2 linked regions of the Brasilonema sennae CENA114 genome follow. The protein of the gene in region 1 interacts with the protein of each later gene in a pairwise test. Links are inferred from orthologs where the notes say so. Each region holds a gene or a part of one and is shown on either strand. Other genes may lie near its edges.

Evidence for each region.
Region 2: the proteins of DP114_RS12465 (region 1) and bioB interact in binary tests that used the Escherichia coli proteins (3 or more experiments, as listed by UniProt). The link is inferred for Brasilonema sennae CENA114 from one-to-one orthologs.

The regions. Positions count from the first base shown.
Region 1 is NZ_CP030118.1:2,905,350-2,921,714, reverse strand. Bases 5,469-8,461 are described here. They hold DP114_RS12465 (class II glutamine amidotransferase), read left to right. Parts: upstream 5,469-6,574; coding sequence 6,575-7,348; downstream 7,349-8,461. Other genes in these bases: DP114_RS12460 (sulfate ABC transporter substrate-binding protein), read left to right, coding at 7,522-8,461; DP114_RS12470 (sulfate ABC transporter substrate-binding protein), read right to left, coding at 5,469-6,173. Outside these bases: DP114_RS12500 (metal ABC transporter solute-binding protein, Zn/Mn family), read right to left, coding at 1-232; DP114_RS12495 (metal ABC transporter ATP-binding protein), read left to right, coding at 317-1,063; DP114_RS12490 (metal ABC transporter permease), read left to right, coding at 1,203-2,081; DP114_RS12485 (hypothetical protein), read right to left, coding at 2,368-2,736; DP114_RS12480 (hypothetical protein), read left to right, coding at 2,854-3,162; DP114_RS12475 (hypothetical protein), read left to right, coding at 4,149-4,841; DP114_RS35745 (hypothetical protein), read right to left, coding at 4,838-4,966; more of DP114_RS12470, read right to left, coding at 5,067-5,468; more of DP114_RS12460, read left to right, coding at 8,462-8,667; sulfate ABC transporter permease subunit CysT, read left to right, coding at 8,793-9,680; sulfate ABC transporter permease subunit CysW, read left to right, coding at 9,667-10,563; DP114_RS12445 (NIL domain-containing protein), read left to right, coding at 10,596-10,862; DP114_RS12440 (NIL domain-containing protein), read left to right, coding at 11,083-11,373; DP114_RS12435 (Crp/Fnr family transcriptional regulator), read right to left, coding at 11,385-11,972; DP114_RS12430 (sulfate/molybdate ABC transporter ATP-binding protein), read left to right, coding at 12,046-13,065; DP114_RS12425 (hypothetical protein), read right to left, coding at 13,156-13,302; and 2 more genes.
Region 2 is NZ_CP030118.1:5,450,298-5,466,501, reverse strand. Bases 13,313-16,144 are described here. They hold bioB (biotin synthase BioB), read left to right. Parts: upstream 13,313-14,139; coding sequence 14,140-15,150; downstream 15,151-16,144. Other genes in these bases: DP114_RS22860 (hypothetical protein), read left to right, coding at 15,534-15,920; petL (cytochrome b6-f complex subunit PetL), read right to left, coding at 15,273-15,368; DP114_RS22875 (GNAT family N-acetyltransferase), read right to left, coding at 13,425-13,997; DP114_RS22880 (protein adenylyltransferase SelO), read right to left, coding at 13,313-13,342. In the rest of the region: DP114_RS35240 (ATP-binding protein), read right to left, coding at 1-4,769; DP114_RS36105 (hypothetical protein), read right to left, coding at 4,987-5,154; DP114_RS22915 (hypothetical protein), read right to left, coding at 5,217-5,381; DP114_RS22910 (DUF2283 domain-containing protein), read right to left, coding at 5,442-5,645; DP114_RS22900 (helix-turn-helix domain-containing protein), read left to right, coding at 6,160-6,657; DP114_RS22895 (transposase), read left to right, coding at 6,689-7,363; DP114_RS22890 (ATP-binding protein), read right to left, coding at 7,372-10,311; DP114_RS22885 (response regulator), read right to left, coding at 10,442-11,512; more of DP114_RS22880, read right to left, coding at 11,885-13,312. UniProt on the Escherichia coli protein: Catalyzes the conversion of dethiobiotin (DTB) to biotin by the insertion of a sulfur atom into dethiobiotin via a radical-based mechanism.

The sequences.
Region 1 (16,365 bases):
TCGTACTCGCTGCAACTTGCTGAGCCATGTCACACAAAACTGTATTGGTTGCTACAACTTTTAGACCTTTACCAGTCGTCGTAGTAGAAACTTGCGTAGAACTGGCATCTGGTGCTGTTGTGCTGGTTTGATTGTTTTGACTGGTGGATGGAGAAGAACTGCAACTTGCTAACAATCCCATACTTAAAGCAAGGACTGCTGATTTCCAAAATTGACGCTGCGGAATATACATGATTTTTTTTATTTGCTCTAAAATTTGATAATGAAATCTAGTTTAAAATGATTATCGTTCTATTTAAAAAAATTAAAAAATTATATGTTAGAGGTTCAGTGCCTAGCTGTTAATTATCGAGGTGTTAGTGGTTTAGAGCCTGTGAGCTTCCAGATTGCGAACAGCCAAGTCGTGGGGATTATTGGTCCCAATGGTGCAGGGAAAAGCACGATGATGAAAGCAATGCTGGGCTTAGTTCCAAAAGTCAGTGGAAGTGTGCAGTATTGTCTGAGTCCACTGCATCAACAGCTACAAAAAGTTGCGTATGTACCGCAGCGATCGCAAATAGACTGGGACTATCCCATCACCGTCTGGAATGTAGTCATGATGGCACGTACACGGCAGATTGGCTGGTTTCGCACTCCAGGGAAAGCGGCAAGAGAAATTGTAACATCAGCATTAGAGCAAGTCGAAATGCTTGCGCTCAAACATCGTCGTATTGGTGAGCTATCCGGTGGACAGCAACAGCGAGTATTCTTAGCGCGTGCTTTGGCGCAACAAGCAGAAATTCTGCTGTTTGATGAGCCATTTACGGGAGTGGATAAGAAGACTGAAGCGATTATTTTTGATGTGTTTTCAGAGTTGCGATCGCTTGGCAAAATTTTACTGGTGAGTAGCCATGAATGGGGACAGGCATTGCACCGATTAGACCGATTACTCTTATTGAATAAATGCTTGATTGCTGATGGTTCACCACAACAGGTGATGACTCCAGAGAATTTGCATCGAGCGTATGGCACAAGCTTGCAGAATCCCTTATATCAAGATTGGGATTCATCGTTGTTTTGTTGATTAGACCTCTCCAAAAATGGCTATCAAAGCTTTACGGCGCTTGCACTAAAAATCGATTTTTGGAGAGGTCTATTAGTCAAAAGTTGATCCTCAAATCCCAATAATATAACGACTAATAACTAATAACTTTTTACTCTCCATGTTGAGCTTGCTGCTAGAACCCCTAAGTTACGAATTTATGCGGAATGCCCTGGTGATTGGCATTCTAGTTGGTATTCTCTGTCCTGTTGTTGGTAGTTATTTAATTGTCCAACGCATGGCATTACTAGGAGATGTGATTGCTCACTGTGTACTGCCTGGACTTTCAATTTCCTTTTTCTTGGGAATTGATATTTTGATTGGGGCTTTTGTATCCGGGATTATGAGTACATTTTTAATTGCCTGGATTCGCTCGCAATCTCGGGTGAAAGTGGATGCAGCAATGGCACTGACATTTTCCAGCTTCTTTGCGTTGGGAGTGACACTAATTACAGTTTTGAAAAATAAGATAGATCTAGATAGTTTTTTATTTGGAGATATTCTTGGCGTTACCTCTAGTGATATTTACCGGACACTCATTATTACCTTACTCATTCTGAGTGCAACTAAGCTGTTTTACAAAGAATTGTTATTCTATACTTTCGACCGTACAGGTGCTCAGGCAACTGGTTTACCCGTTAATGCTATTCACTTCGGCTTTATGGCGGCAACGACCCTGACGATTATTGCTAGTATGCAAGCAGTCGGTGTTATCCTCGTGATTTCGCTGCTGGTAGGACCTGCCCTCACCGCTTATCTTTTAGTCAAAGAACTGCATCAGATGATGGCAACAGGAGCATTGATTGGTGCGATCGCCAGCATAACGGGGGTCTACATTAGCTATTACCACAATATACCCTCTGGGCCTGCGATTGTGCTGGTTTCATCCATGCTGTTTTTGCTGGCGCTCTTTTTTAGCCCATCTGGTGGTATCCTCACCCGACCGGATTTAGCAGCTCATTCACTGAGCATTTTTAACAGGTTCAGGCGAGATAGATGACCGCCCTGCGGGAAGTCAAAAGTCAAAAGTCAAAAAAAGAAAAAAGAAAAAAGGATATAAGCCCCTAAATTCATTTATGGAGAAAGATAAAATGTATTTCGAGACGCGCCGCGCAAGAAATACGGCGTCCTTGTTACAAGCCCCCAACTTATGGTATGGGGTTCTTACTTTTGACTATGCTGGCAGTTAAATCAGTGAACAGTAAACAGTGAACAAGGGGTGGACGAGTCCGTTTCCTACCTGATAACTGGTAACTGATAACTGGTAACTGATAACTGATAAAGTCCTATTGTGGAAGAGTTAGCTTACCACTTTGCAACATTTGAAGCGCCGAAGCACGACAACCAGGGCAATCACAGCCCAATTGGGCACTCGCTAGATTCCCAACTGTTTCGCTACTAGGATCAAGGGAAAAAACGCGAGGATTTACTTGCAAAGTATGAGTTTGTGTGGTTTGTGTCGTCCGACTGTTTGTTGGCAAAGCGACAGTACCAGCCACTTGAGGGTTAGATTGAGTGTTGTGTTGGTACTGTGGTGTGTTAGTGGTTTTTGGTACAGAAGGTAAATCTTCTGCGACAGCAGCATGACTTATCAAAACTAAGCTGGATAAAACATAAGAGCCGCCAAGCAGTGCCAGCATTATTTTATTCATCACGGAAATCTCACTTTGAGGCGTACTAAGGTTGGAGTTTAGCATTATTCACAGATACATCTTAGTACTGAGCGCAAAAAGTTTCGTTATACTAGCTACATTGAATTAAGATTATGCACCATGAATACTAAAGTTTTAACATTACTCGGCTGCTCTGGCTCTCTTGCTGCAGTACTTATTGCTGCTCACCCAGCTCAAGCGATTACAAAGAAAATTCAAGATGAAATAGCACCCCGTTCAGGTGTGACTAGCACCAGTACCTCTTCACAGCAAGAATTCCCTCAAACATCCAATATCTCTGAAGCCATAGTTAAACAGTATGCCCAGGCGAAGTATGGCTGCAACTGTGGTGGTTGCATGAACTTAGCGCGTCAGACACTCCAGCAAAGCTCTTCATCTCCCACCAATACAATCATGCCAGGATTTTGAATTCCCCATTTTGCCCAGTTGCAGCGAGAAATTGAGGTTCACAGATTCTAAATTCATAATTTAGATTTTTAGAACAGAAAGACTTTTTCTGAGCTTGCCCCACGGATGAATCCGGGGGGTTCTAATTTGCGTAGCAAGTTTAATTTACGGTGTAAATTTAGATTATCTGTTTGAGTCGAAACACAGCTAAACCTCAAGCTCAAGCCAAGCAAATTAACTTGATATAGCTATCGCCAACTCCTTTAGGACGTAGAGAACAGGAAACGCTTAACGCTTAACGCTTAACAGGGAATAGGGAATAGGAAATGTTTAACTCGTCAAGAAGTTTGAAAGTCTCGTAATGTCCATATTTTTTCATGAGTTCATGTCCTAATCTACCTGGCAACGGCTATATTGCGACTGATATTGAATAGAAGACAAGATCCGCTTTTCTTGAGTCCATCAAATTCAATGGCTTGGATAACCTTTTGACTTATATCGTAACTGTAAGGTTTAGGCATAGGTCAAAGCGATTGCCTACGGCAGAGCTACGCTTAACGCCGTGCAAGAAAAAAGACTACTTCTAGTATATGTCTTAATCGCCTGGGCGATTGCTATACTAATGCTACATTCACAAATGTACTATAGGACTCCTCCGCAGATTTTTGGTTAGCTAGGTACACTTTTATTCCTTCTTAAGCGTTAAGCGTTAAGCGTCTCTACTTTGTGATTCACAAAAATCAGATAGGATTGCTATAGTCATTTCGAGTGTATTCTTTGTGCTTGTTAGAATTTTGTGCTATGTAGCTCGTCTATTGACATTTGCTGACTTTTTATTTTTCAAGTTTAAGAAATGACTTTTATGATTTTGATAAATAAGAATATTTGATGCCATCAAAGGTGGTTAGATATCATAGGGTCAACAAGTGCATTTTGTAAAAAAATGTTTCAGGCAGAATAACATACTTTTTAGTGGAAAAGACTATTTCTTGTTAAAAAGGAGAAAAATGGTGAAAATATTCAAGCCAATTTTAGTGTTTCTTTTCCTGCTGGTCAATCTAGTTATTGCTCAGCCTTCATTTGCAGATCCAATTGCCGAAAAGAGTCCTGAGTATGCTCAGATTACTCAACAACTTAATCAACTCTTGCAGGCAAGAAATAACCCATCAGCAGCTGGTTACAATACCGTAGAGCAAATTCAGAAGGGCATCTCTGATTTGCAATTCCAGAAGTATATTATGGAAACCACAGAGGACTGGGGCGTCTGTCGCAATGAAACTGGAAGGACATTAGCTGTTTACGCTCATAAACCCAGCAAATATGGCTCTTCTGCCAACACCCTCTTTTACCTGGGAAATGGTCGAAAGACAGACGATGAATGGGACTGTGATGGCATTTACCTGCCGAGTGGTGTGAACGTAGCTGGTATAAGCATTCCTGTTACAGAAAATCCTGTTGTAGAAAATCCCGTTACAGAAAATCCCGTTGCAGAAAATCAACAGCAACAGCCAAGGCAGCCTCTATATGTCAAGATTGTGGATGGAACGAACTTAATTGTAAGAAGCAATCCATTAACTGGCGAGATTGAATTGAATGCACCTCCTGCTGGTGTTTTCAGTGTAGGCGAGTTAAACCCAGCAGTTCCTTATTTGTCTCAAGCGCAAATAGACGCACAAGTTCCCAACGCACCGATTGATTAGGTGAGACCAGTGCTTGATGAGGGTTTCCAACGCCAGATACCTGCACCAGGGTTACCCTCCCGCAGTACTGGCTCTTCCGTAGGCATCTGGCGAACCCGATAGCCGTAAGGCGTGGCGTTAGCCATAGGGTGAATTATTTTCTCTGACACTTTTACCCAATAAAGCTTTTTTTAGAGCAATACGGTTCAGATAAGCCCACAGCTACTAACTGAACCGTATTATTTTTTAGCGTCTTCCTCCCTGAATCTTGTCAAAAACAGTTCCATCTGCAAAGAACTTCTTCTGAACTGCGTCCCAGCCTCCGAAGTTTGAAACTGTGTAGAGTTTCCCAACCTTGGGGAACTGCTTCTGTGTTTCGTTCGCTACTGTAGAGTTAACTGAACGAAACCCAACTTTCGCAAATTCCCGTTGTGCTTCTGGTGTGAAGAGGAACTTGACAAAAGCTTCTGCGACTTGCCGAGTACCGCGTTTATCCACCACTTTGTCTACCACAGCAACCGGGGCGTCAATAGAAATATTGACTTGAGGAATCACTACAGAATTGTCAGCTTCACCTTTCTGTTTAGCTAGGATCTCCTCATTTTCATAGTTCAACAATACATCCCCTTGATTTCGCTTGTAAAAAGTATCACTGGCTTCCCGCGCATCCTTTGGCAGCACAGGGGTATTTTTGTAAACCTTAGAGACGTAATCCAGGGCTTTTGCGTCATCCCCTCCATTTTGAGTCACTGCACCCCACAGTCCCAAGAAGTTCCAACGGGCACCTCCAGAAGTTTTAGGATTGGCAGTTATGACACTGACTCCTGGTTTAACCAAGTCGTTCCAATCACGAACTTGTTTAGGATTGCCTTTACGAGTCACCAACGCAACCACGGACTTAGTAACAATCCCATTGTTAGGAGCCTCTTTTTCCCAGTTAGGACCGATTAGCCCTGCCTTCTGGATTTGGTTCACGTCTTGTCCTAACGCCAGCGCTACTACATCAGCTTCCAAACCATCAATCACTGCTCGTGTTTGGGAACCAGAACCACCATAACTTTCTCGAAAAGTGATATCCTGCTTGCGTTCTTGCTTCCACTTTTTAACAAATAGAGGAATAATTTTTGAGTAAGCCTCTTTGGTTACAGCGTAGGAAACCAGAGTTAATTCAAGTGGTTTTTGGTTCTGACTGATGAGTTCAGGCTTAGAAGTTGGGTTTTGTAGAGTCGCTCCTGCATAGACAGGTATGACTGCGCCAACACTTAAACCCGCAGCAATGAACAGGGTACGGGCACGGGTTGAAGACTTTTGCCAAGGTTGTGACCAAGACTTCCAAGTTTTGATTAGATCCATGATTGAAAATTGCTCCAGAAATAAAAGTACGGCTATTTGACTGAAAAATGTGTTTATTGATTTAATACAGTTCCATAGACTGATTAAAAAATCAAGTACCTGTGGTAACCATGACTCGCGATTAACAGAAGTCAGTTTTTCAAACCAAGTGTGAGCAACGCAGTACTGCAGGCGAGTTCCCCGACTAACAACGTCCTTCAATTGATTTCACTCCCTCCTTCCCTCTTTCCCTCAAGAGTGTTTCTTTGATTGGTCACGGGTTGCAATCGCTGCCCGTGAAGCGTTCCTACAGAACTGAACAGTGAATTTTTGTGGAATGAAACATTCGTACCAGATCAATTGAGCGATTCTGGATTATCTTGATCCCAGCCACTAGTCTAAAATTCAGAGTTTCAACATCCATGTGCCAACTGCTGGGAATGAATTGCAATGTACCAACTGATATTTGCTTTTCTTTTGAGGGCTTTTCGACGCGGGGAGGCAAAACTGACGACCATCGCGATGGTTGGGGAATTGCTTTCTTTGAAGGGAAAGGATGCCGATTTTTTTTAGATGCCAAACCCTCTGTTTTCTCTCCCGTCGCTGAGTTTGTGCGACACTATCCTATCCACTCCACTCACGTAATTGCTCATATCCGCAAAGCAACTCAAGGCAAAGTTACTTTGGAAAACTGCCATCCCTTCCGTCGTGAACTGTGGGGAAGATACTGGGTATTTGCCCACAATGGAGATTTGCCAGGTTTTGATCCTAAAGACTTTAGTTTTTATCAACCTGTAGGTAACACCGATAGTGAAAAAGCTTTTTGCCTCATACTGGAAAGATTTCGAGAATATTTTCCTCAGAAAAAGCCTCCTTTGGAGAAACTTTACTCAGTACTTAAGGAAGTCAGTGAAAAATTAGCACAAAAAGGTATTTTTAACTACTTACTTTCCGATGGCGAACACTTTTTTGCTCACTGCTCAACAAAACTCAGCTACATCGTACGTCAAGCGCCCTTTGCAGCGGCTCATTTAATTGACCAAGACGTGACTGTTGATTTTAGTGAATTGACCAGTCCAAGCGATCGCGTTGCTGTCATCGCCACCACTCCTCTAACTGACAACGAAGTCTGGACGCAAATCCTCCCCGGAGAACTGCTAGTCTTTCAAGATGGGTTACCTCATAAGTTTCCATAGCTGCTTCCCGCAACAGTTTCTCCGGCAATAGCTCCCAAAAACTTCCACTTTTCTTATCAAGAAAGTGATGAATTTCTCTTGCATTTTCGGCAAATTCTATGTATTATATCTCACAATACGCTATAAATACGGTTAACTTAGCGCTATGCCGTAAAATGTCAGGGAAAAACAACATGAGTTTTTGGCAGCATATCTTGGAATCAAAGCAAATATTCTTAAAAATAGTTAATAAATTTAGGCTGAATTCTATAAAAGGCTTTCTGTCACTGTTTTTGGTGGGAGTAAGTTTGAGTGTAGCGATCGCCGCTTGCTCTGGTAACGGTGCGAGTAATTCCTCCACTAGCACTGATGCAGGTGGTTCCACAGCAACTCCTGTAGCTGCCAACAAGCAAGATGTGAGATTAACTCTTGTTTCTTTTGCCGTCACAAAAGCAGCTCATGACGCCATTATTCCAAAATTCGTGGAACAGTGGAAGAAAGAACATAACCAGAATGTCTCCTTTGATCAAAGCTATGGGGGTTCTGGTTCTCAAACCCGTGCTGTGATTGATGGTTTAGAAGCAGATGTTGTTCACCTAGCACTTGGGTTAGACGTAGACAAGATTCAGAAGGCTAAGTTAATTGAGCCAGGATGGGAGAAAGAATTTCCCAATAATGCCATTGTCTCCAAATCTGTTGCTGCATTAGTCACTCGCCCAGGTAATCCAAAAGGTCTCAAAACTTGGGCAGATTTGGCAAAGGATAACGTAAAGTTAATTACCGCTGACCCCAAAACCTCTGGTATAGCTCGTTGGAACTTCCTCGCGCTTTGGAATTCTGTCGCGAAAACAGGAGGAGGAGATCAAAAAGCGCTAGAGTTTGTGACCAAGGTGTACAAAAATGTGCCTATTTTAACAAAAGATGCTCGTGAAGCAACTGATATCTTTGCTAAGCGGGGTCAAGGGGATGCGCTAATCAACTACGAAAACGAGATTATTCTTGCGCAACAAAAGGGCGAAAAAGTAGATTACGTCATTCCTGATGTAAACGTCTCCATCGACAATCCAATCGCAATTGTAGATCAGAACGTCGATAAACACCGAAATCGGGAAGTTGCTGAAGCTTTTGTCAAATACTTGTACACTCCAGAAGCACAGCAGGAATTTGCCAAAGTGGGATTCCGACCTATAGAAGAAACTCCACAGACCAAGGAACTTGCTAGCAAATATCCCAAGGTCAAAAGTCTAGGTACAGTTCAAGATTACGGTGGCTGGGACTCTATTCAGAAGAAGTTCTTTGAAGATGGGGCTGTTTTTGACCAAATTCAAGCAAAAAAATAGTCATTAGTCATTAGTCATAAATTATCACTAATGACTCTCTCCCAGCCTACGGCTTGCTAGCCCCGGAGGGGGCGCTGCGCAAACGCTAACACTCCCCCATCTCCCTACTTTCTCACTCACTGCTTATGACTATATCTTCACCTCCATCATCTTCACAGGAAAAACAGGTTCGTCGAAAACTTCCAGGTTGGAAGAGCTACCTGGTTGGTTTGGCTAAGCTTCCCTGGACATGGCGAATTACTTTCTTGTACTTAGCTGTAATGTTGTTTTTACCAGTAACTGCGATGTTACTGAAAGCAGGTACTGAACCTCCTGCTAAGTTTTGGGAAATTGCCACCAGTGAAATTGCGCTCTCGACATACCAAGTCACTTTTTTAACAGCCCTAGCAGCAGGTCTCATCAATGGTGTCTTTGGCACACTTATTGCTTGGGTCTTTGTCCGCTATGATTTTCCTTTTAAGCGTTTGCTTGATGCCACCGTAGATTTACCGTTTGCATTACCAACGGCAGTAGCAGGGCTAACCCTAGCAACCGTTTACAGTGACAACGGCTGGATTGGCTCTTTATTAGCACCATTTGGGATCAAGATAGCTTTCACTCGCGCAGGTGTAGCAATAGCAATGATATTCATATCCTTACCATTTATCGTCAGAACAGTACAACCTGTACTGCTAGAGATGGAAAAGGAAACTGAAGAAGCAGCTTGGAGCTTGGGTGCATCTGAGTCGCAAACTTTCTGGAAGGTTATTCTACCACCGTTATTTCCCTCGATATTGACAGGTGTTGCTTTGGGTTTCTCTCGTGCAGTCGGGGAGTATGGTTCGACCGTCATTGTAGCCTCCAACACTCCCTTCAATGACTTAATTGCACCTGTGCTTATTTTCCAGCGCTTAGAGCAGTATGACTATTCTGGAGCCACGGTTATTGGCGTAGTGTTACTCACAATTTCGTTGGTAATGCTGCTGGGAATTAATCTTTTACAAGCTTGGGGACGAAGATATGACGCAAAGTGATGATTTTCCACAACCACATTTTCATTCAACGACAGGAGCAGAACCAAATACTCAAAAGCGTGTTAAACCAAGAAATATTGCGCCAGTCATTTTGATTGGGATCGCAGTGTTCTATTTGGCTTTGGTAATCTATATTCCTGCTATCAATGTCTTCGTCCAAGCTTTTAAAGGTGGAATTGGTACCTTCTTTTCTAACCTCAGCGCACCCAACTTTATTCATGCAGCTTGGTTGACGGTAGCTTTGGCTGTCATTACTGTACCTATAAATACAGTATTTGGTTTGTGTGCAGCTTGGGCGATCGCCCGCCGCCAATTCCCAGGTCGTGCTTTTCTTTTAAGCATTATCGACCTGCCCTTTTCTATCTCGCCTGTAGTTGCAGGACTCATGGTTGTACTACTTTACGGGCGCAATGGCTGGTTCGGTCCCGCTTTACAAGCATTGGATTTCAAAGTTATCTTCGCTTTTCCGGGGATGGTACTGGCGACAGCATTCGTGAGTATGCCCTTTGTTGCGCGTGAAGTGATTCCCGTTCTAGAGGAGATAGGTGGTGACCAAGAAGAAGCAGCGAAAACGCTGGGTGCAAATGAGTGGCAGATATTTTGGCGCATCACCTTGCCAAATATCCGTTGGGGTTTGCTCTACGGCTTACTCTTAACCAACGCTAGAGCAATGGGTGAATTTGGTGCTGTTTCGGTAGTTTCTGGAAACATTGAAGGCAAAACTCAGAGCTTACCTTTATTTATAGAGGATTCCTACAAACAGTATCAAACTGAAGCAGCGTTTTCGGCTGCTGTCTTGTTAGGACTGCTTGCAGTCGTGACTTTGGTGGTGAAGGAGATTGTGGAACGGAATACAGGTAAGAAAACAAATGTAAAACATTAAAGCAGATGGTTAGTCAAGGGGTAAATTCACCTATGGTTTCAGACAATCAGCTCACCCACAAACGAATTCGGATCAGAATTCCAAAAGACTATCACCAAGAACCTGTCATTTCTCGCTTGGTGTCAGACTATGGTCTCATTGTGAATATCACAGCTGCTATGTTGGGTTCTAATGGTGTTGGAGATGGTTGGTTTGACCTAGATTTACAAGGAACTTCTGCACAAATTGATAGTGCGTTGATCTACATCAATGACTTGAATCTAGAAATTTGGCACGACATCGACACAGGGAGTTGGTGATGATTCATTCGTAATTTGTAATGACTAAGTTAATAGACCTCATTGAGTCTATTAGAAAAGTCAAGTTTTTCTGAAACCACAGACAAACACCAGAAGTACATAAACAATCTATCTTTATTGCTCTGCGTTGGTCTGCGGTTTCAAATATCTTTAAATCTCCTATTTTTGTCAAAGATCTAATGACTCACTAAAAGTGATAAATTATAAATTATTAATAACTATGATTACAGCAGTTTTTAAAAGCAGCAGTATCACAAAGATTCGCTTACGCCTACAGATTCCCGGACATTACCAACAAGAACCTGTGATTTCTCGCCTGATTGCCATTTATGGTTTAGTCGTTAATATTACGGGCGCAATGCTAGGAAAACAGACCAATGGAGAGGGATGCTTTGACTTGGAACTTCGTGGGACAGTAGCACAAATTAGGCATGGTTTAGCTTACCTGGAATCTTTAAATCTAAAAATTGTAGGTAAGCCAAACACTGAAGGAGATGGCTGGTCTTGCTAACGCATGGACAGCTATATTTCATAGTGCCAAAGTTCTTCTTCTTTTAAGACAATCCGATGCAAGGGAAGACGATGAATCAACCCCTGTTCCTCTAACTGAGTGAGGACGCGAGTGATTGTCACGCGAGTTGAATTAAGCATATCAGCAATATCTTGATGAGTTAGGCGTAAGTCAATGAGATGTCCGCTTTTTACCTCTCGACCAAATTTTTTTACTAACCAACCTAGGAGTTTAATAAGCATGACTTCCACTGTTTTATGGCTACGAATAATCATCAATTCTTCTGCTTGTTGAATATGGGCAAGCATAACATCCGTGAATGGAAACCACCCTTCTAAAGGCACTATGGTTACCTCTACTTTAGTTAGACACTCTATCTGATATGGTTCAAGTTTAGAAAACGCTTGACCAACGATATCTCCAGGTCCCCAAATACCCAAAGTCACAAGCGTACCATCTTCATGCCAAGTGATAATTCGCACAACTCCCGTTTCAATTTTTAACAAACTATTGTGCTTCAGGGGTAAGAATGAACGGGCCTTAAAGCTAAGTTTGGTGTTTTGTTCAGGAGGATTTTGAAAACGTGATGAAATAGACATTGTCATCTGATTCTCGCTTTTCGATAGACAAGCCGTACTTTTTTACAATATCAGTTTCTTGAAGGATCTTACTATGGGCATTGTTGTTGAGAATGTAACTAGGCAGTTTGGCTCTTTCCTTGCTGTTGATAACGTCAGTTTAGAAATTCCAACAGGTTCTCTTGTGGCGCTGTTAGGACCATCTGGATCTGGAAAATCAACTTTGTTGCGGATGATTGCGGGGTTAGAAGTTCCTAATTCTGGTCATATCTGGCTAATTGGTGAAGATGCAACATACAAATCGGTGCAAGAACGCCAAATAGGCTTCGTGTTTCAGCATTACGCTTTGTTTAAGCACTTGACAGTGCGCCAGAACATTGCTTTTCCCTTGGAAATCCGCAAGTTTGCCAAAAATAGAATTAAACCGCGAGTTGAGGAACTTCTGGATTTGGTGAGGTTGCAGGGATTTGGCGATCGCTATCCCTCCCAACTCTCTGGAGGTCAACGCCAACGGGTGGCGCTAGCAAGAGCATTGGCGGTTCAGCCGAGAATATTGCTGTTGGATGAACCTTTTGGAGCGTTAGATGCTAAAGTCCGTAAGGAATTAAGGGCGAGCTTACGAAAACTGCATGAAGATGTTCATGTGACAACTGTACTTGTCACCCACGACCAAGAAGAAGCAATGGAAGTTGCAGACCAAATTGTGGTGATGAATCAAGGTCGGGTAGAGCAAGTTGGTACCTCTGCTGAGATTTATGACCAGCCAGCAACACCTTTTGTCATGAGCTTTATTGGTCCAGTGAATGTTCTTCCACCTACTTCTGGTGTTTTACCAGATAGGGATTTAAATTCTCGAACAAACGAGCAAATCTTTTTACGCCCTCATGACGTTTTGATTCAGACCAGCCCGACTGAGGATGGGACACCCGCCAAGGTATTGCGCATTCTTAACTTAGGATGGGAAATTCGCCTTGAGTTAGTTCTCAAGTCTGGAGAAACAGTAAATGCTTTCCTCACTCGTGACCAGTTTAATAAGCTCAACCTTAAGGAAGAGCAGCGTGTCTATGTTACATCGAAGCAGGCAAAAGTTTTTCCGGCTTTAGGGGTGAGATGAGAAGTTGAAATGTAGCGCTTTTGACCAAAACTAAGGTCTAGTTCTGGTCATCTGTAACATTTTTTGTGCGCGATGCTCCAGCAGGGAGCGCTAGCAAGCAACATGAATTTGATAACCGTAAGGCGTGGCGCAGCGCCATAGGGAGCCAATACCTACGGAGGGTTTCCCTCCGTAGGTACTGGCGTTGGAAACCACGGCGTCTTCCTCCGTAGGCATGTAGCGTCCGCGCTGGCTCACTTCTGACTTGGTGACTCAGGAATTGCTGCTGTAAGCGGCATCATAATCTAGGTACAGAGGCATTGATCATCATCACCACATTAGGTAAAGAATTTTTACAAACTCCTCAGATTCCAATTGGTTCCAATTGAGCCAGCAAAAAACCTGATGATCTGCTCAAACCCGTAGTTGTCGGTGTTTCTAAACCCCAGGTGTCTTGACAAACCATTCAGTAAAAGCTACTATTCTTTGCTGCAAGCTTTTATTTTTCTTTCACAAAAAATGATTTTTTATACACGTAAATCTGCAATTTCTAGCATTTCTAAATAAATCTTTATAAAAAAAAATAACGCAAAGAATCGACTTTACACGACAATGATTCTATGCTCAGACAACGACTACAAACTCTAAACCTAACTTCATCGTATTACTTTTTCTAACACACCTAGCACACACTCATCCCTTTACTTGCTGGTAAGCGTGCTCCCAGCAATGTTATAGAGTTTGATTGTTAGTCATCAAATCACTTTCTGTTGTTTCTCTATTATAGTCAACCAACTTGCGGCATGAAATCCCCAGAGTCTCTCAAGTGCTAAAAATTCTCATTTGGTAGAGCATGATTGCAAAGAGCACGGGTATGATAACTTGAATCAATTTCTCTACAAGGGAATGCTAAAAGCCAAATCCTTGGGATGGCTTCAATAACCTCTCAGTCGATTGCTCAATTAGTTTTACTTGACAAAACCCCATGATGTATTCCACAAGTCGTTCTCATAATTCTGCCCAGTCTCATAATTCTTCTTCTTCTACTGGACAACTGCCACAACGATTGTTTACACGTCGCGAAATCCTTCCAGCACGTAATGACGTACTGTGGCGGATTGAGCGCGGAGCAGTTCGGACATTAACCTGGAGTGAAGATGGAACGTTTATCACTTTAGGTTATTGGGGAGCTGGGGATTTGATTGGCTATCCTTTGTCTAGAGTCAAGCCTTACCAGATTGAATGTTTAACTAGCGTAGAAGTGACCGCACTGCCACCTCACTTGTGGAGTCAGGATGTAAACGCCTTATTGTCTCACATTCAACAGGCAGAAGAGTTACTTAGCATTGTACATCGCAAGCCCATTTGCTTGCGTTTATGGCAGTTCCTTAGTTGGCTTAGTGCAAAGTTTGGCCGCGATGTGGAGCAAGGAAAACTGATCGATCTCAATGTCACTCATCAGGAGATGGCAGAAGTTTTAAATACAACACGGGTGACTGTGACTCGTTTGCTTCAGCAGTTTGAAGAAGAGGGAACCTTGATCCGTCACAAACGTCGTGTCATTCTATGTTCATCAAATAAGGAATCTAAATAGTCTACAGTAAAAAAGTGGTGATTAATTGTGTGTTAGTCACCATTAACATCTGGTACAATTCTGACAGAAAGTCATTAGTAAATTCCCCAAAAAAATATACCCATTAGGGAATAGTACCATAATTCAGTCGGTAGGTGTGAGTGAGACATAAACCATGAAGAAACTATCTAAAAAAATTCTAAGGTTAAGCCCAGTTGTTGTAGCGGCAACATTTTTTGCAGCAAATAGCGCTATGGCTGGAGAAGTCAAGGAACAGGTGACTCCCGTATCTGTGCTGACATCACAAGACAACATTGGTCAAGTAACATCTGTATCCCAATTTTCCGACGTACAGCCAACAGATTGGGCATTCCAAGCATTGCAGTCTCTGGTAGAACGCTACGGTTGTATTGCGGGTTATCCCAATGGTACCTATCGCGGTAACCGCGCTTTGACTCGTTATGAGTTTGCTGCTGGTTTGAACGCGTGTTTGGATCGGGTGAATGAACTGATTGCAACAGCAACCGCTGACTTAGTCAGGAAAGAAGACTTAGCTACTTTGCAGCGCTTGCAAGAAGAGTTCTCTGCTGAATTGGCTACCCTGCGTGGTCGTGTTGATACCTTAGAAGCTCGCACTGCTGAGTTGGAAGCAAATCAATTCTCTACCACAACAAAACTGGTTGGGGAAGCGATTTTCAATCTATCTGACGCTTTTGGTAGTGCAAGGCAGGCAGTTCCTTCTGGAGTTAACACAGCAACGGCTGCCGAGTTGCAAGAAAACATTGTTTTTTCCGACCGAGTTCGTTTGAACTTGCTCACCAGCTTCTTTGGTTCAGACCAGTTGCAAACACGTTTGCAAGCTCGCAACACTCCTATATATGATGGTGGAAGTACGAGTCAAAACAGAGCTAGCATTACGGGTACTAGCATGACCCGTCTGAGCTTTGACGGAGATAGGGGATCTGGGTCTGGTCGAGGTACTACTATAGGTTCCAATGACATCGAACTCGACAAACTCAATTATGCTTTCAACCTAGGCAGCGCTGCACGTATCAAGATTGATGCATTTGGCGCTGAGTTATACGAAAACGTCAACACCTTCAACCCAGACCTCGCGAGCTCTGGTAGAGGTGCTATTTCCCGCTACGGTCGTTTCAGCCCGATTTACCGCCAAGGAAATGGTGGTTCAGGTGCGACACTTACATTGAATCCCAAAGGACCTATCACTGTATCTGCAGCTTATGTAGCAGGTGCACCTAATTTGACTGCAAATAACCCTAACGATGGGTTTGGTCTTTTCGATGGTAGCTATGCGGCTTTGGGTCAGGTATCCTTCCAGCCGAGTCAAGCATTCAACATCGGTTTAACCTACGCTCGCACCTATCAGAATAAGGGAGGTATCAGTCTTTTTGACGGTACTGGTAGTCAGTATGCTAATAACCCCTTTAATGGCGCGGCTTTAACTGCTGATAATTATGGTGTAGAAGCCAGCTTGAGACTTGGTTCTAAAATCACCCTTGGTGGTTGGTATGGTTACACTGAAGCAGAAGCTAAGGGCGGTGCTGCAAATGGTGCCAATGCATACTCTGAGTACTGGGCTGGTACCCTCTCTTTCAAAGACTTTGCCAGACCTGGTAGTGTGCTTGCTTTTGTCTTTGGTCAACCACCTAAAACAACAGGTAACGAATTCATCCAAGCAAACGGTATTCGTCGTCAAGATAGAGACACATCATATCACTTAGAGGCAC
Region 2 (16,204 bases), 2.5 Mb from region 1 along the record:
GCCAAGTCTGTCGCCTCGTATACCGCTTCCATGCGTCCAGCTTCGATGCGCGAGAAGTCGAGTAGGGTATTGACCAGTTTCCGGAGTCGATTTGTGTTTCGATGCGCCAGTTCCAGTCGTTCCCGTTGAGGAGGGGCGAGGGGTGTGGTGCGATCGTTCAAGGCATCTTGTAGGGGAGCCAGCAGCAACGTTAACGGCGTGCGGAATTCGTGAGAAACGTTGCTGAAGAAAGTGGTTTTGGCGCGATCGAGTTCGGCTAGAGATTCAGCACGTTGGCGTTCTTGTTCAAGGACAGATTGTTCTCGAACTCGCTGCATTTCTGATTCACGGAGGGCAGCTTCGGCACGGGCACGCTCTACGGCTGCCCAAGTGCGATCGGCGGTTTCTTCTAGCAATGCGATTTCGCTTGGAGTCCATTGGCGCGGCACAGACTGATGAATGCTCAAGATTGCCCGCACTTTTTCATTTTTCAAGAGCGCCACTCCAACGGCAGCCCGCACCTGAATGGCATCGAACTCTGTCTTTGCCTTCGCCGAAAGCTGCATATCCACGTAAAGGTCATTGATCACAACCGTTCGTCCGGCGCGATAATCCGTGAGCAAATCGGAGTCAAACTCGGAAAATTTAATCTGTGCCACAATTGGGGAAAGTCCGTCGGCATAACCCGAACCGATCACGAGTGTGTCATCGTCATCTAAGACTTCACCGTAGAAAGCACGATTTACATTCAGATAAGCGCCTAGCGTCTGCATGGCTGTTTCCTGCATGGCAACGGGATCGCTTAAGGGACGCAGTGCATCCGACAACTTCAACCGGAAAGCATCCGTCTCAGCAGCGTAGCGCAATTGTTCTTCTGCACGTTTGCGATCGGTGATGTCATTAAATACAACCGCAACTCGTCGAGTGTCATCACAACCGACTTTAAAGACATAAAAGTCGTACCAAATTTGGTTAGGTGCGGCGTATCGCTCTAGCCGTTCAGCTTGACCCGTTTGGGCAACGCGACCAAAGATCTCGTACCAATATTCTTCATAGTTTGGATTAATTTCTCTCAGTCGCTGCCCCCGAAAACTTTGCCCCGTCATGCGAACTGCGGCTGGATTCTCATCAATATAGAAGAGGTCAGTGGGCTGATCGGTTTCGTCAAAAATCACGTCACAAAGGAAATACCCTTCGTCCATTGAGTTGAACAGCGATCGATATTTCTCTTCCGACTGGCGCAGGTCTACTTCGGTCCGGGCGCGTTCGATTCGGAGCCAAACGCGCCCGGAGATTTCCCGCAAAAGCTCGATTTCATCCTCGCGCCAAACCGAAGGCTTGCTGCGCGCGACGCCCAGATCGAAAACCCAGCGTCCGTTGCTTAAATAAGGCGTGTTGACGATCGAAGCGATGTCGAACGCCTCAAATGCCGCGATCTGTTCGGGCGAACGCGTTCCGTCGCGCACGTCGTTCATGACCATCGAATGCCCGGTGGAGAGCAGGCGGTGTTCCTCTTCGGTGTGGTAATCGGCGAGTATGTAGCTCCCGCGGATCTCAAGCTGCCCGGCGGGACGGCTGGGGAGCAGATATGTGCATGTGCCTGCCTCTGGGTAAATCTCAACAAACATGTAGCGCGACAGATCGAGATGTTCGGCGATGCGTTTGCCCGCCATTTCCATAATTTCTTTGGCAGTGGCAAGCGGCGCAAAATCGTTCATCAAACCGGCGAGGAAAGCGAGATTTGCTTCGCGGCGTTTGCGATCGGTGATGTCAGTGAACAGAAGCGACACGCGGTTGTCGCCCGCCACGCCAACGGGCAGCGCGTAAACGTCATACCAAATGCCCATCGCTTCGGTGTATTGTACGAAGCGCATCGGCTGACCCGTTCGGGCGACGCCCGCGAACCGCTCGAACCAGAGGCGTTCGAGGTCGGGCTGAAACTCCCTGATGCGCTTACCGATTGGATTGATGAAGCCGGTCTGCTGCTCGAACGCCGGATTCGCTTCTAGATAAATCCAATCAACCGCGTTGCCCTCGTCGTCCTCGATTAATTCAAAAATGCAAAAGCCTTCATCAATCGAATTAAATAAAGTGCGGTATTTTTCTTCCGATTCGCGCAGGGCGACTTGGACTTGCCGCTGCTCAATTAGATCAGCCGCTTGGCGGGCGAGTAAATCGAGAAAGCGCAGTTCGCGATCGCTCGGTCGATAGTGTTTGCGCCAATGCGTTGAAAACATGCCGATCGCTTTACCCGAACGAGCAATCAGCGGCGTGGAGTGGGCACAGAGATAACCTGCCTCCACGTGCACTCGGCATGAACCGTCGGGGTCTTCATTTTCTGGCACATCGAAATCAACGAAGGTGCGCTCGCCCGTTACCAGTGCAATGCCACAAGGCGTGTTTGAACTGGCGTTGACGCGGTAGAAATGCTCGATCATATTTCGCTCAAAGTCCTGGGTAGCGAGCAGCACCAGTTCTTGCGTTGCTTCATCGAGAATTTGCACCGTTCCGGCATCTGCCCTCGTGAGGGCGATCGCCGTTGCCATAATCTCTTGATAAAGCGCCTGAATGTTGCCTTCGGTGACGAGCCGTGCGCTCAGGTCACGCAACAGTTGTGTATCTTTAAGGTCTTGAGCGATCGCTGCTTCGGTTTGTTTGCGATCGGTCACATCACTTGCTGCTCCGAACCATTCAATGATTTCACCCTGCTCATTCAGCATTGGGATGGCGCGCGAGAACGTCCAGCCGATTGTGCCGTCCTGTTCAATAACCCGATGTTCCAACTCAAACGTGCTCTTGGTTCGGATGGCTTCTTGGATGACAGCCCATACCTGCGGCTGCTCCTCCTTGGGAATATACGTTTCAAGCCATGTGTGGCTGGGGTTCTCAGTGCTGGCGAGGATGTTCTTACCTTCCAGGTTACGCATCTGACTCCAATCTGCGCTCATTCTGTATATTATGTCCGAGCTAGCGGTGACGAATAAGCGGAATCGTTCTTCGCTCTCGCGCAAAGCAACTTCTGCTTTTTTGCGATCGGATATGTCGTAAGAGACGGCAAGCACAGCATAAACTTCGCCGCTTTTCGTGCGAAGCGGAGTTCCGCGCGATATATACGAGTGATCGTGTGCATTGTGCTCATGCTCAAACGACTCACCCAAGAGAGCCATGCGGTATAGCTCCTCATACTTGGCGGTTAATTCGGGCGGCATCGCCTCGAAAATGGTTTTGCCGACTAAATCTTCTCTTTTGAAACCGGCGGCATAGAGTGCTTCGCCTTCGGCAAGCAGATAGCGCAGATTGCGGTCAACGACAAACGCTGCCCCACCTGGCAGATTCTCAATCAACGTCCGCAAACGTTGTTCCGATTCGTGCAAGGCTGCTTCTGAGAGCTTGCGATCAGTGATGTCAAGCGTTACACCGATAGCGCGATCAACTCTACGGTGTTCTCCCTCACCCGTGAAGAATACCTGCCCTTTATCGAGTACCCAGCGCACGGCTCCATCCGTCCGCACAATGCGAAACTCATGCTCGTAAGGTCCGGGGGCGTCTGGACTGAGGAATTGATGGAATTTGCCCAAAGTCTGCTCTTGATCGTCGGGATGAATAAACTCTGATAACCGAGCAAAGGTAATTTCTGCGTCTTCTAGCAAGCCATGAATCGCTTTCAACGTTGTTGACCAGTTGATTTGATCGGTTTGCGGAATATACTCATAGGTACCAAAAGTGGCAGCATCGGCAGCCAGCTGTAGCCGTTCTTCCGATTCGCGTAACGTCTCAAGCACAGTCCGCTGCTCATGAATATCGGTGGCGGTTCCGAACCATTGAATAATGCATCCTCGGGCGTCAAAGACCGGACTTGCCTGAATCAGAAACCAGCGATAGTTTCCGTCTGTACCCCGAATGCGGTGTTCTTGTCGCAGGAGACGACGCTCATTCACCGCGTTCTGAAAATTGGCGAGGGATTGGGCGCGATCCTCGGGATCAATCACCTCTAGCCAGCCATAGCCCTGTGCCTCCTCCATCGTCTGTCCGGTGTAGTCCAGCCAGCGCTGGTTGTACCAACTGGTGTTGCCAGTTACGTCATTGCGCCAGAGCATATCGGGCACCAGGTTGACAAGAGACTTTAAGTATGCATCATTCTCGCGTAATGCTTCTTGCGATCGCTTGCGTTCAATAATTTCAGCTTCTAGGGCAGCATTGGCAGCAAGCAATTCCCTCGTTTGTCGCTGATTCAGAAGCAACGCTGCTGCTGTAAAGTCTGCCAAACTCGTCATCACCCGGACATCTTCACTGTCAAAATGTCGCTGCTCATCGTGAGATACAATCCAGATGGTACCAAGGGCATGGTTATCAGCGGTCAGTGGTAAGACTAGGCTCTCAACAATCTGTGCTTCTGCCTCTTGAAAATAGGTGAAATATCGACCGGGATAGGAATAAAGCTGAGGAGTACCCCTATCAAGGCACGTTCCACAAGGACTAAAGTTGCGGGGTGCGGTGTTGCCTACGTACTGTTTTAATGTTCCTGCTAAAACAATCCAGCCAAAGACTTCTTCACCACTCGGAGTTGTCTGTAGCAAGCTGACTCCTACGCTTTGGGCAGTGCATAAGTCCAGTGCCATGTCAACCAGATTTTGGAGCATTATTTCCGGCTGATTTACCAACTGCCGCGCCAACGCATGCAATCCCTGATTTTCTGAGAGCAAGTTTGGGGGACGAGGGGTTCGGCGGGATAACTCCTCGGTAATGACAACATCGTCTAATGTGACTGTTTCTGGTTGAGGTCGTTGCATGGCGCTTATGGCTTGGGCAATTCGGCAAGAATTTTATTCACCCTTACGGGTTCGGCACTTCCTTCAAGTCGGGGAACCCGCCCAACGGAGTGCCTCACTCGCAATTGAAACGATTTGAATTTCCATAACACGATACATCGGTTTTGTAGTTTTTTCAGTAGTTACAAATTCCTCTCCATCAACAGAAAGTGCAGCAGCAATGTGAAGCGCGTTCTACCTATTGTTTATTATAGATTGCTTTAGGTAGGGTCTCTACCTGGATGAAGGCGCTTGAAGCAAATTCGCGATCGCGAGCGCTGAGAATGCGAAGCGCACTAAGTGAACGGGTTGTATCGCCACGAGCCGCCGCAATAAGCACACCAGAATGAATGAATGTTCGAGTCATCTAGTCTTTTTCCCGCCAGCCGCCGCGACGCTCTGCGAGTTCCTGTTCAAGTTCCTCCTCCTTTAAGCAACGATACGTTGACGAATTTCCCACAGCTTTTTGCCAAGGGGAGTTTGTGGAACGAACTCCGGCTGGGGTTTAAGAGATTGCGCGAGTTGAAGCACTTGCTCTTGGGCTTCGGGGGAGAGTTCGCGCCAACATTCGAGTAGCTGTTCTTCTTTACTCATAATCAGCGTTTTTGGATAGCTATTTTGATTTTATTTTTTTATTTTGCTACTTTGTTACCATTAGCCATCTACCCTAATAGGTGAAGTCAATTGTTGCCACTGGCTAATTTTATGGGAAGCGTTGAGAATTTCTACACCAATCACATTGCCTTGTTGATCATAGTCAAGAATGACTCCAGACTGCTCTTGGTCGCTTTCTTCAATTGGTGCATCTGACCAACGAATCCGTAGAATATCTTGCTCTGTGTCGTATTTAGCTTGCATATTCTTTACCGAAGATATTTATTGATTTTGCTAGTTCTGTAGACTGTCACTACTCTAATAGGATTAACTTGATCGTTGACATAAGCTCTGAGCAAGTAGGTTTTTGGCGTTGGCTGCTTCAAATCTTCCTTGATATACCTTTAAGTTGTCCTCCTCTACTACTTGTTCGGGTTAGTTAAGTACAAGTTCTATAACCTCTAAAGGTATATTTCTTTCTACAAGTTCTTCTTGGGCATGGATAGATAGCTGAAAATCCATTGTCTTTTGCCATATTGCCCTGTCAAACTAACGGCAGCTTGACGGTAAACGTTGCACCTCGTCCTTGCCCCTCACTGGCTGCCTCAATTGTACCGCCGTGGAGTTCTACGAGTTGACGAGCGATCGCCATTCCCAAACCTAGCCCCCCAGGCAAATGCCTACTAGTACAGCACGGCGTAAGTTAACCAGGTATTACTGTGGGAGAATGAGTAATTAGATTAAAAGTAGTTTTTGCTGAGAAGCGGAGAATTAGGATGTGGCAGGATTAGCTCCAAAACAATTAAACTTAAGCGATGGCGATCGCTCAGAACTGCAAGAGTTGGTAAACCGACACAATACAGGGCAACAAATAGTACTACGTGCAAAAATAATTCTTCTAGCGTCAGAGGGGAAAAATAATGGCGAAATTGCTCGAACATTAAATATAAGTCTGGATATGGCTCGTTTATGGCGAAACCGATGGTTTAAAACTAGCGATAAAAAGTTGCCTACTTTTGAGAGACTACGAGATTCGGAGCGTATTGGGGCACCAGTAAAATTTAGTATGGAGCAAGTAATCAAACTGTTTGCCCTTGCATGTTCAAAACCCGAAGACTACGGACGACCAATAAGTCATTGGACACCAAGAGAACTAGCAGACGAAATTATAAAGCAAGGGATTATTGAAAGCATATCTGTCCGCCATGTTGGAAGATTACTAGAAGAGGCAGAACTTAAACCCCACCAGAGTAGTTACTGGTTAACCCCCCCCTAAGGACGAAGAATTTGACGTAAAAGTTGAAGATATTACTGGTTTATACATAAGTGCGATTGAACGTTATCAAAACGCAGAGCGTACAATATCAATTGATGAAATGACGGGTATTCAAGCTACAGAGCGTCTAGAAAAAGATTTACCGATGCGACCTGGTAAAGTTGAAAGAAGGGAGTTTGAGTATATTCGTCACGGTACACAGAGTTTAATTGCTAATTTTGATGTCGCTACTGGTAAGATTATCGAGCCTACTTGTGGAGATTCTCGAACAGAAGTTGATTTTGTTCTCAATATTCGTCGAATCATTGAAAGTGAACCCAATGCTAAAAAATGGCATCTAATCATGGATTGTCTGAATACGCATCAGTCTGAATCGCTGGTTCGTTTGGTTGCAGAAAAAGAAGGTTTGAATATCGATCTGGGTATTAAAGGAAAAAGGGGAATACTCAAATCCATGAAATCCCGTGCTGCTTTTTTAAGTGACAAAACACATCGAATTGTTTTCCATTACACCCCTAAACACTCTTCTTGGCTCAACCAGATTGAAATTTGGTTCAGTATTTTGGTTCGTAAGTTACTTCAGCGTGCTAGCTTCAAGAGTCAGGATGACCTAAAAACCCGAATTCTTGAATTTATCGACTACTTTAATAAAACAATGGCTAAACCTTTTCAGTGGACATATAAGGGTAAAGTGTTAGCTGTCTAATACTTGGTTTATTTACGCCGTGCTGTACTAGGGACTTCCGCCTGAGTAAAGCGCTCAAAAACATGTGGGAGAAAATCGGCACTTATCCCGATACCTGTGTCTTTTACCTGAATAGTAGCCCAAGAGTCAATGCTTCGACTTCGCTCAGCATTGACCCCGAGCGTTTGCGCAGCGCCCCCTCCGGGGCTAGCCGAGGGGTCAACAGCATCAAGCCTAACTTCTACTCTTCCTCCCTTAGAGGTAAATTTGATGGCATTGTCAAGCAACTTTGTGATAATTTGCTGCAAACGCTTGTCGTCGCCTAAAACGGAAATATCTCTTTGTGCAGATGTTGCATCCGAAAGTTCTACAATATGAATATTCTTAGCCTTAGCATCTGGCAAAATTGTATTAATAACTTCTTTAAGTAGAAAAGTCAGTTTAACTGGTTCGCGATTTAAACAAACTTTACCTGAGATAATAGTTGAGATATCCAGCAAATCTTCAATAAGCTTCGCCTGATTCTTGGCGCTGCGCTCAATTGTGTCTAAGGCTCGTATTGCAGTCGTCCGATCAAGCTGGCTTGAACGTAGCAAGCGAGTCCAGCCAAGGATAGAAACCAAGGGAGTATGCAGTTCGTGCGTAACCGTTGCGATCAATTCATCTTTGAAGCGATTAGAAGATAACTCAGAGCGCAGACGTGCCATTTGCAAGTGAGAATCAACGCGAGTTACCAGTTCACGAGCAGAGAAGGGCTTAATTAGGTAGTCATCAGCCCCCGCTTGCAGTCCTTCGATTGCCGCTTCTTCCCCTGCACGAGCCGACAGCAGAATAATAGGTATACCTTTTGTTTGTGGGTTAGCACGTAATGCACTCAGCAATTGAAAACCGTCCATTTCTGGCATCATGACATCAGTTAGCACCAAATCTGGCGGTTGCTCACCGACAGCAGCTAGTGCAGCAGCTCCATTGTTCGCAGCTTTAACCTGCCAGTGCTTCGAGAGCAGACGCGCTACATAGTCCCGCATATCGGCATTGTCATCGACTAACAAAACACGCGCAGAGCGAGTAGTTCGAGTATCTAAGACAGATGAACGAGTATCTACACTCTCCTGTGCTCCCCTGCTCCCCTGCTCCTCTTGCGGTATCCACCGCTGTGCTTCTTCCACGTAAGGGGCAGCACCTACTGAGGTTGATACCAGTGTGCCCATATCACTAATTTGCTCGGTTGGCAAGTGCGATGAACCTGTGGGCAAGCTTACTGTGAAAGTCGTTCCCACACCCACCTCACTCGCTACCTCCACAGTTCCCCCATGTAAGTGAACGAGTTCTTGCACCAAAGCCAGCCCAATGCCCGACCCTTCATGACTCCTTACCTGCACTCCTCGTACACGGTGAAAGCGCTCAAAAATTCGAGGTAACTCTTCAGGGGCAATGCCTGTGCCTGTATCTTGTATTTTTAGCTCTACTTTGTCACCTACTGGGTGTAATGAAACGGCAATTTCACCCTTAAAGGTAAACTTAAACGCATTGGAGATTAAGTTAAGAACAATTTTCTCCCACATTTCGCGGTCTACATACACCGGAAAGGTCAAGGGCGGACAATCCACAATCAATTGCAGAGAAGCTGTTTCAATAGCTGAACGGAAAACTGACGCAAGATCAGCTGTGAATGCAGCTAAATCGGTTGGCTCATAGACTGCCTGTATCCTGCCTGCTTCGATTCGGGAGAAGTCAAGTAAGGTATTGACTAGTTTGTGCAGCCTCATCGCGTTTCGCTGAACAATATTAAGTTGTTCGCGCTGTTCGGGCAGGAGTGAACTGTGTGTTTGGGCGATGACTTGCTCAAGTGGATTGAGTATCAACGTTAGGGGCGTGCGAAATTCATGGCTGACATTGCTGAAAAAGGCTGTCTTAGCGCGATCGAGTTCTGCCAATGCTTCTGCCCGCTGGCGTTCTTGCTCATAGCTTTGAGCCGTTGCAATGGAACTTTCAACCTGCTGGGCGACCAGTTCGAGGAATGAGCGGTATTCGGCATTGAACTCAAGCCGAGGGCTGATCCCTGCAACCAGCAGACATTCCACCTGTTCTTTGTTGCCCGACAGAATGGGGAGAATGAAGGCAGAATGGGGACTTTCTCCCCACGGTTCGACGCTGAGCGATCCGAAGCAATCGACCACATCAGTAACAAGCTGGGCTTCACGACTCTGTAGCACGTCAACCAGCGACCAGCCGCTCAAATGCTCGGTAAGATTGATCGTCGGGGGTGCAGCGGCACTCTCTGGCGGAAGTCCGGTTGAAGCAACCAGTTCTGCCGAGTTGCCTTGCAAGTTGACCTGATAAATCAAGGCAAAGGGAACATCGTAAGGGTTGAGCGTATCGGCGGCGGCGAGACAGGCTGATCTGAGCGTTTTTGCTCCGGTTCCGGCTGTGGCTAACTCTCGGAGCATCGTCAGGCGACGTTGACTAATCACCTGCTTTGTCGTTTCGGTCACGGTAGAGAGTACCGCAACGATAGTACCCGTCTCATCCCGAACCGGACTGTAGCAGAACGTGAAATAGCTCTCTTCCAGGTTGCCAAAGCGAAAGAGGGGCCAAAGGCGGTCTTCATCAAAGAAGACTTCACCCGTGGTCATGACCTGATCGAACATCGGTCCCATCACATCCCAAATTTCCGCCCAATTCTCACGAGCAGGTTGTCCCAGAGCCTTTGGGTGTTTTACCGCATGGATAAAAACTGTGGCATCGTTGTAAAGCTCGATGTAGTCACGCCCCCAGAACAGAACGCTGCCAAAGCGAGAAGCGAGAATTGTGCTGACGGAAATCCGAAGGCTTGGCGACCAGTTCTCGACCGGACCGAGTGGGGTTTGCGACCAGTCATGCGATCGCATCAACTCGCCCATCTCGCCACCGCCTGCAAACACATTCATTGCGAGAGCATCTTTCTTGCGTTCGGTTAAGCTGTCCATCTTTGACCTGGGAAAAATCTGCTAAAGTACTCGTAACAGTTATCAGTTATCACTTATTAGTTATCATTACATCTGACAACTGTTAACTGTAGTTCCTAAAAGGAACCGCTACGCTCCACTGTTCACTGATTTAACCTCGCCCAGCAAGCTGTGCCACCATTGCAATTAACTCCGTTGGCTCTGCCAATTTATGCAAGTGCGACTGAAAACCGGCTGATAGTGCCTTTGCTCGGTCTTCTCCAAGATAAGCTGTTATCGCACCGGCAGGAATCTGCCATCCCTTCTGTGCCTCTAGTGCCCGTACTTTCTTAATCAAAGCGTAGCCATCTTCATCCGGCATCCTGATGTCACTTAGTATCACATCGGGGCGCGATGATCGCTCCAGCACCTCCAGCGCCTCAGCTACTGAAACAACTGCTGTCACATAAATTCCATGTTGCTCCAGCACTGCCGTGATAAACTCGCGGGCATCCGCTTCATCATCCACAAAGAGCACCTGCAAGCCATCAAGCGAAAGAGGAGTCTCTACAGCTGCTGCCAGAGGCAGCAGCTGAGTTGCTGCCTCTGGCAGCAACTCAGCTACTGATTGGATGTGTTGTAAATTCGCAGCCTTGTACTTAGTAATATCACGCACGCCTATCCGTAGAGAAACCAGCGTTCTAAAAGGGTCACGCACAGGTGCCACCAAGAGTGAAGCGTCAAAAGGTTGACTCCTACGCGGACACATACGTATTTCCCACTCTTGCACGGAAGAATATAGAGAGGAAAACTCGTTTAATTTGTTACGAAAGACCCAACGTTCTGCCTCAGGCACAAAATTGATTAATGGTTTGCCAATTAGGAAGTTGGGCAAGACGTTGAATAATGCGCCAGCAGCGCGGTTAGCTAAGAGAATCACTCCTTGAGTATCTGTCAGCAAATAAGCATCGGGTGCAAACTCGAACAGGTCATAATAACGCTGACGTTCTTCTGCTAGATACTCATCCTGCTCTAGCAGTTGTTCCTGAATAACCTGCATTGTTTCTAAGCTACTGTGTATTTGTTCACTAAGTACATGCAGGGTGTCCAAGGAGGCATCTATTTGCTGCATCGCTTCAGCGACTTGTTGCGGCTGCCTTGGATTTAAGATAATATATTTTTGCAGCGCTTCTATCTGCTGACGGAGAATTTGGATACACCGAGAAAATTCTTCTTCACTCACAACTAGCCCGCTTGTTTACAAATATTTGTGACGCGAGTTTTCTAGGAGGAAAATCCGCTTTACTATACAGTATATATCTTTCTTGCAAAAACTACTTTGACACTTTTGTAGGCAAAAACAACTTTTTTTACTGTTTGGGTTACAACTGCTAATAAGTCTACTCTAATGTCTTAAACAAGTAAGGCGCGGTCAATATACCTTACTTGTTTAAGCACAATTGGCTTACAGACAGTTCATCGGGAGCATCCCAATTTTGCAATAAATACGTAGTGGGAGCAAGATGCTCCCTACTTTATTGCTGAAGCGGGCTGTCCGGCCCCCACTACAAAATAAAATAAATTTACACATTTGGGATGTTCCCCAGTTCACTCTTTATTTTCCAGACTGAATGCACTCAATTAACTCATAAAAAGGTTGCCAGTTATCTTCCTGAACAATGGATTGCCAAATTGATTCAATCACTGGTTTATGTATCACAGTTTTGGGATTTTGACGAGTTAGAGTTTGGGCAATACTATCTATTTGCTCAGGGTCAAAATTATTTAATATTTTATGGTATATAAGACACCAATTATCAAAAACTTCTGATACTCCTGATGCTGGTACAAGATTTGAATCTGCCATAATCAAACCTGGTTCATCTCGCCATTTCAATGAAAAGGTGCGAGCCATTTCGTAAAAGAACTGATGATAACCAACTTCGCTACCTTGCAAAAATTGAATAGTCAGATTTAAAAGTTCATCAGCTTCTGGGTGTGACAATTGCTCAAAACCCAACTTCTTCAACATTAAAGTGCGGTATTCGCTCTGATAATGCTCATCAAATTTAGCCAATCCAGCCTGCATATCACCGTAATCAATAACACCTTTTAAGGCGTCTTGGAGTGTTTCTAAATTCCACTTACAAATCCCAGGTTGATGAGTGTAACAGTAGCGTCGATAATGATCGAAATAGGCAGCAGTGAAGTAGGGCTGGTAACTGGTTATAAAGCCATAAGGACCGTAGTCAAAACTCTCCCCAGTTATTGACATATTATCTGTGTTGAGCACTGCATGACAAAAACCTGCTGCCATCCACTGCGCCACCAGTTCTGCTGTCCGTTTGACTAAATCGGCATAAAATAGAACATACTTATCTTCTTGAGTGATGAAATCTCGATAATACTGCTCAATGACATGGTCTAGTAGCTTTTTGGTCAAATCTGGACGTCGCAAATAATGCAGTCGTTCAAAAGTGCCAAACCGAATGTGCGATCGCCCCATCCTCACAATCACCGAAGAACGAGTAGGAGAAGGTTCATCACCTCGCCAAAGGGATAAGCCTGTTTCAATCATGCTCAAACAACGTGAAGTGCGTACACCCAAGTGATGTAACATTTCTGCAGCCAGAACTTCTCGTACTCCGCCCTTGAGTGTCAGCATACCATCACCACCACGGGAGTAAGGAGTTTTACCGGAACCTTTGGTGCCGAAGTCGTATAGTTCGCCATCAGTACCACGTACTTGTCCGTAGAGAAAGCCCCTACCATCTCCTAAAAAAGGGTTGTATTCGCCAAATTGATAGCCGTGATAACACAGTGCTAAAAGTGGTTTTCGTTCCTCAAATTTGCCAAAGGCTGAGATAAAGTCGTCGTCTTTTACCAATTGCGGGTTTAGTTCTAAGCGGTGTAAAAGTGCATCATTACGCCAGCGCAAGATATGTTGAGGAAATTCTGCTGCGGCGACTTCATCGTAGTAATCCTCACCCAGAGATTCAACAGCTCTTTCGTAGTGGAGATTGAGAAAAGGATTGGTAGAATGGGTGTTGTTTGCAGTTTCAGCCAAAGTCATTACTATTTATCCAAGTTATCCAAAATTGTTGTTGGGTGTAGCTCAGTTGGGATTAAAATGCTTGAATTTGATGTGTACAAGCTTATGGATTTGCCCGCCAGTTAGGATGAGTGAGACTTGTAAGGATGTGGTCTTGCCATTTTCCATTAATTAATAAATAATCCCTGGCATAGCCTTCTACAACAAATCCTAACTTTCTCAGTACGTTCCCACTACGCTGATTATGAGGCATATAATTTGCTATAATTCGGTGCATATTTAAGTCTTGAAATACATAGTCAATCGCTGCTTGCAATGCCTCTGTCATATAACCTTTTCCTTGTTCAGCTTCGGCAAGACCGTATCCTACATTACAGTACTGTGCAGAACTTCTGACAAAATTGGAAAAGTTGATAAATCCAATAATGTTTTTTTGATTAGCTTTAAAAAAAATAAAGAATCTTAATGATATATCGTTAATAAATTCTAAATAGTTATTTTCTAACTGATTTAGCCAATACTCTTCTGTAAAGAAGTTATCAAACCAAAGAGCAGAAAATGGAGTAAAATATGTTTTATTTTCAGTGTAAAACCTGAGGATTTTAGGTATATCATCATTTGTTGCTAGTCTTAATAACAAGCGTTGTGTCGTCAGATTCGGCAATTCCAATTCCATATACTACTGAAGATTTGCTTACCATTGCTATCGGTGCCCCTTCATAATTTAACAGTAGTGAGGCTTTCTGTATGAGGAACATCAGCTAGTTAATACTTGAGAAAGAGCTAAAATTATCTACAAATCTAACTAAAGTATAGAAATGTCAGTAGTAATACGGTACGATTGGCAAGAATCAGAAATACGTAAAATACATGATACACCACTGCTAGAGCTGATTTATCAAGCGGCTAGCGTACATCGCCAATTTCATGATCCAAGCAAAATACAAGTGTGTAAGCTGATATCTATCAAAACAGGGGGTTGTCCAGAAGATTGTAGCTACTGTGCCCAGTCCTCCCGCTACAAAACAGAGGTAAAGGCACAACAACTCTTAGAAAAAGAAACAGTCCTTAGCATTGCCCAACAAGCAAAAGAAAGTGGCGTGAGTCGTGTCTGCATGGGCGCTGCTTGGCGAGAGGTGCGCGATAACTCCCAATTTGAGCAAGTGTTGGACATGGTTAAAGAGGTGACAGCATTGGGTTTAGAGGTATGCTGCACCTTAGGGATGCTAACTCAAGCACAAGCCAAGCGCTTGGAAGAAGCGGGGCTTTATGCCTACAACCACAATTTGGATACCTCCCAGGACTACTACAGCACTATCATTACAACCAGAACTTACGGCGATCGCCTCAACACAATTAACAACGTCCGGCAAACAAATGTGACTGTATGCTCCGGCGGTATTCTCGGCTTAGGCGAAAGCGTAGATGACCGCGTATCTATGTTGCATACTCTGGGAACTTTGCATCCACATCCAGAGTCAGTACCAATAAATATTCTCTCACAAGTTCAGGGCACGCCCTTGGAAAATCAACCTGATGTTCCTATTTGGGAAGTGGTGCGAATGATTGCCACAGCACGCATTGTCATGCCTGCTTCGGATGTTCGTCTTAGTGCAGGTAGAGCCAGACTTTCGCAGGTAGAACAGGCTTTATGCTTCTTAGCAGGAGCCAATTCTATCTTTTCTAGTGACGATGGGCATATGTTAACTGTTACCACTCCTTGTCCCGGATACAACGCTGACCATGAAATGCTAAATTTGCTTGGTCTAGAGACGCGTTCTGCTTTCGTAGGTCAATCTAAAACACCTATAGAAGCCGTTGTTGGATAAAAATCTCACGCAAAGTTGCTAAGAAGCTAAAGAAAACTTTGCGAGGGACAGCTTGCAAGGGCGGGGAGACGCTTCCCCCGCACCCAACTGTCCTCGCCTTTAGGTGAAGCTCAAAAGAGCAATTAAATTAGCTTAATAGCACGAAGACCGAAAAGTAACCCAACAGCGATCCCAAAGAACAGACCTAAGAACAGTAAGTAAGCAATGATAGCAAACATCGAAGTTTCTCCATAATCGTTTATAAATATTATTGAATCATTTACAGATGAACGACTCAATAAAAATATTTATTGAACCTTTGCTAAGTTATCCTATAACAAGAGAGACTTGATAGTTATAATCAATCCAAATTTATTGTGGCTATAACAATAGAATAACGACTTATGATTACGAAATACGCTTTTCTAGCTACCGCTTTAGTGGTAATTGGTGGATTGGGGTTTGAACCAAGTATTGTTGCTGCGCAAACAGTCAAGAAACCCCTTACCAGAGTCATTACACCACAAACAACGGTCACGACCTTCCAAACACCAAACTACAGTATAAGAGTTTTTCGTCAAGGAAGCCAAACGCGGATGAATGTCTTTGACAAAAAAACTAATAAGCTGCAATTGAATGCTGCTCCTGTTCAAGTTCAAAATTCTGACCAACAGACAAGTTATACCTCGTCTGAGGGTGAACGCTTATTCCGTATTTCTGTTGACGGTTCTGGTAACAAGTCAGTTGAAATTAACGCTCCAGGTCAAGTTGTTCAGGAGACTACGAATTAAAGCAGTGAACAGTTATCAGTTATCAGTTATCAAGTACTTGATGATTGATAACTGTGCCCCATACCGCTACCTTTTTGGCGTTGCTGAAATCTTGATATGAATTTCACGCATTTCCATCTCTGTAGAGACGTTGCATGCAACGTCTCTACAGAGATTTACAGGAAATTGAACATCGTGCTACAACCATAATTCATTCCCAAATTCAGCTACGCCACCTTTTTGACCAGTTTTCAGAAAGTGGATAATATAAAAAGTTGAACCAGAAAGCGTCTCACATCCGGAAT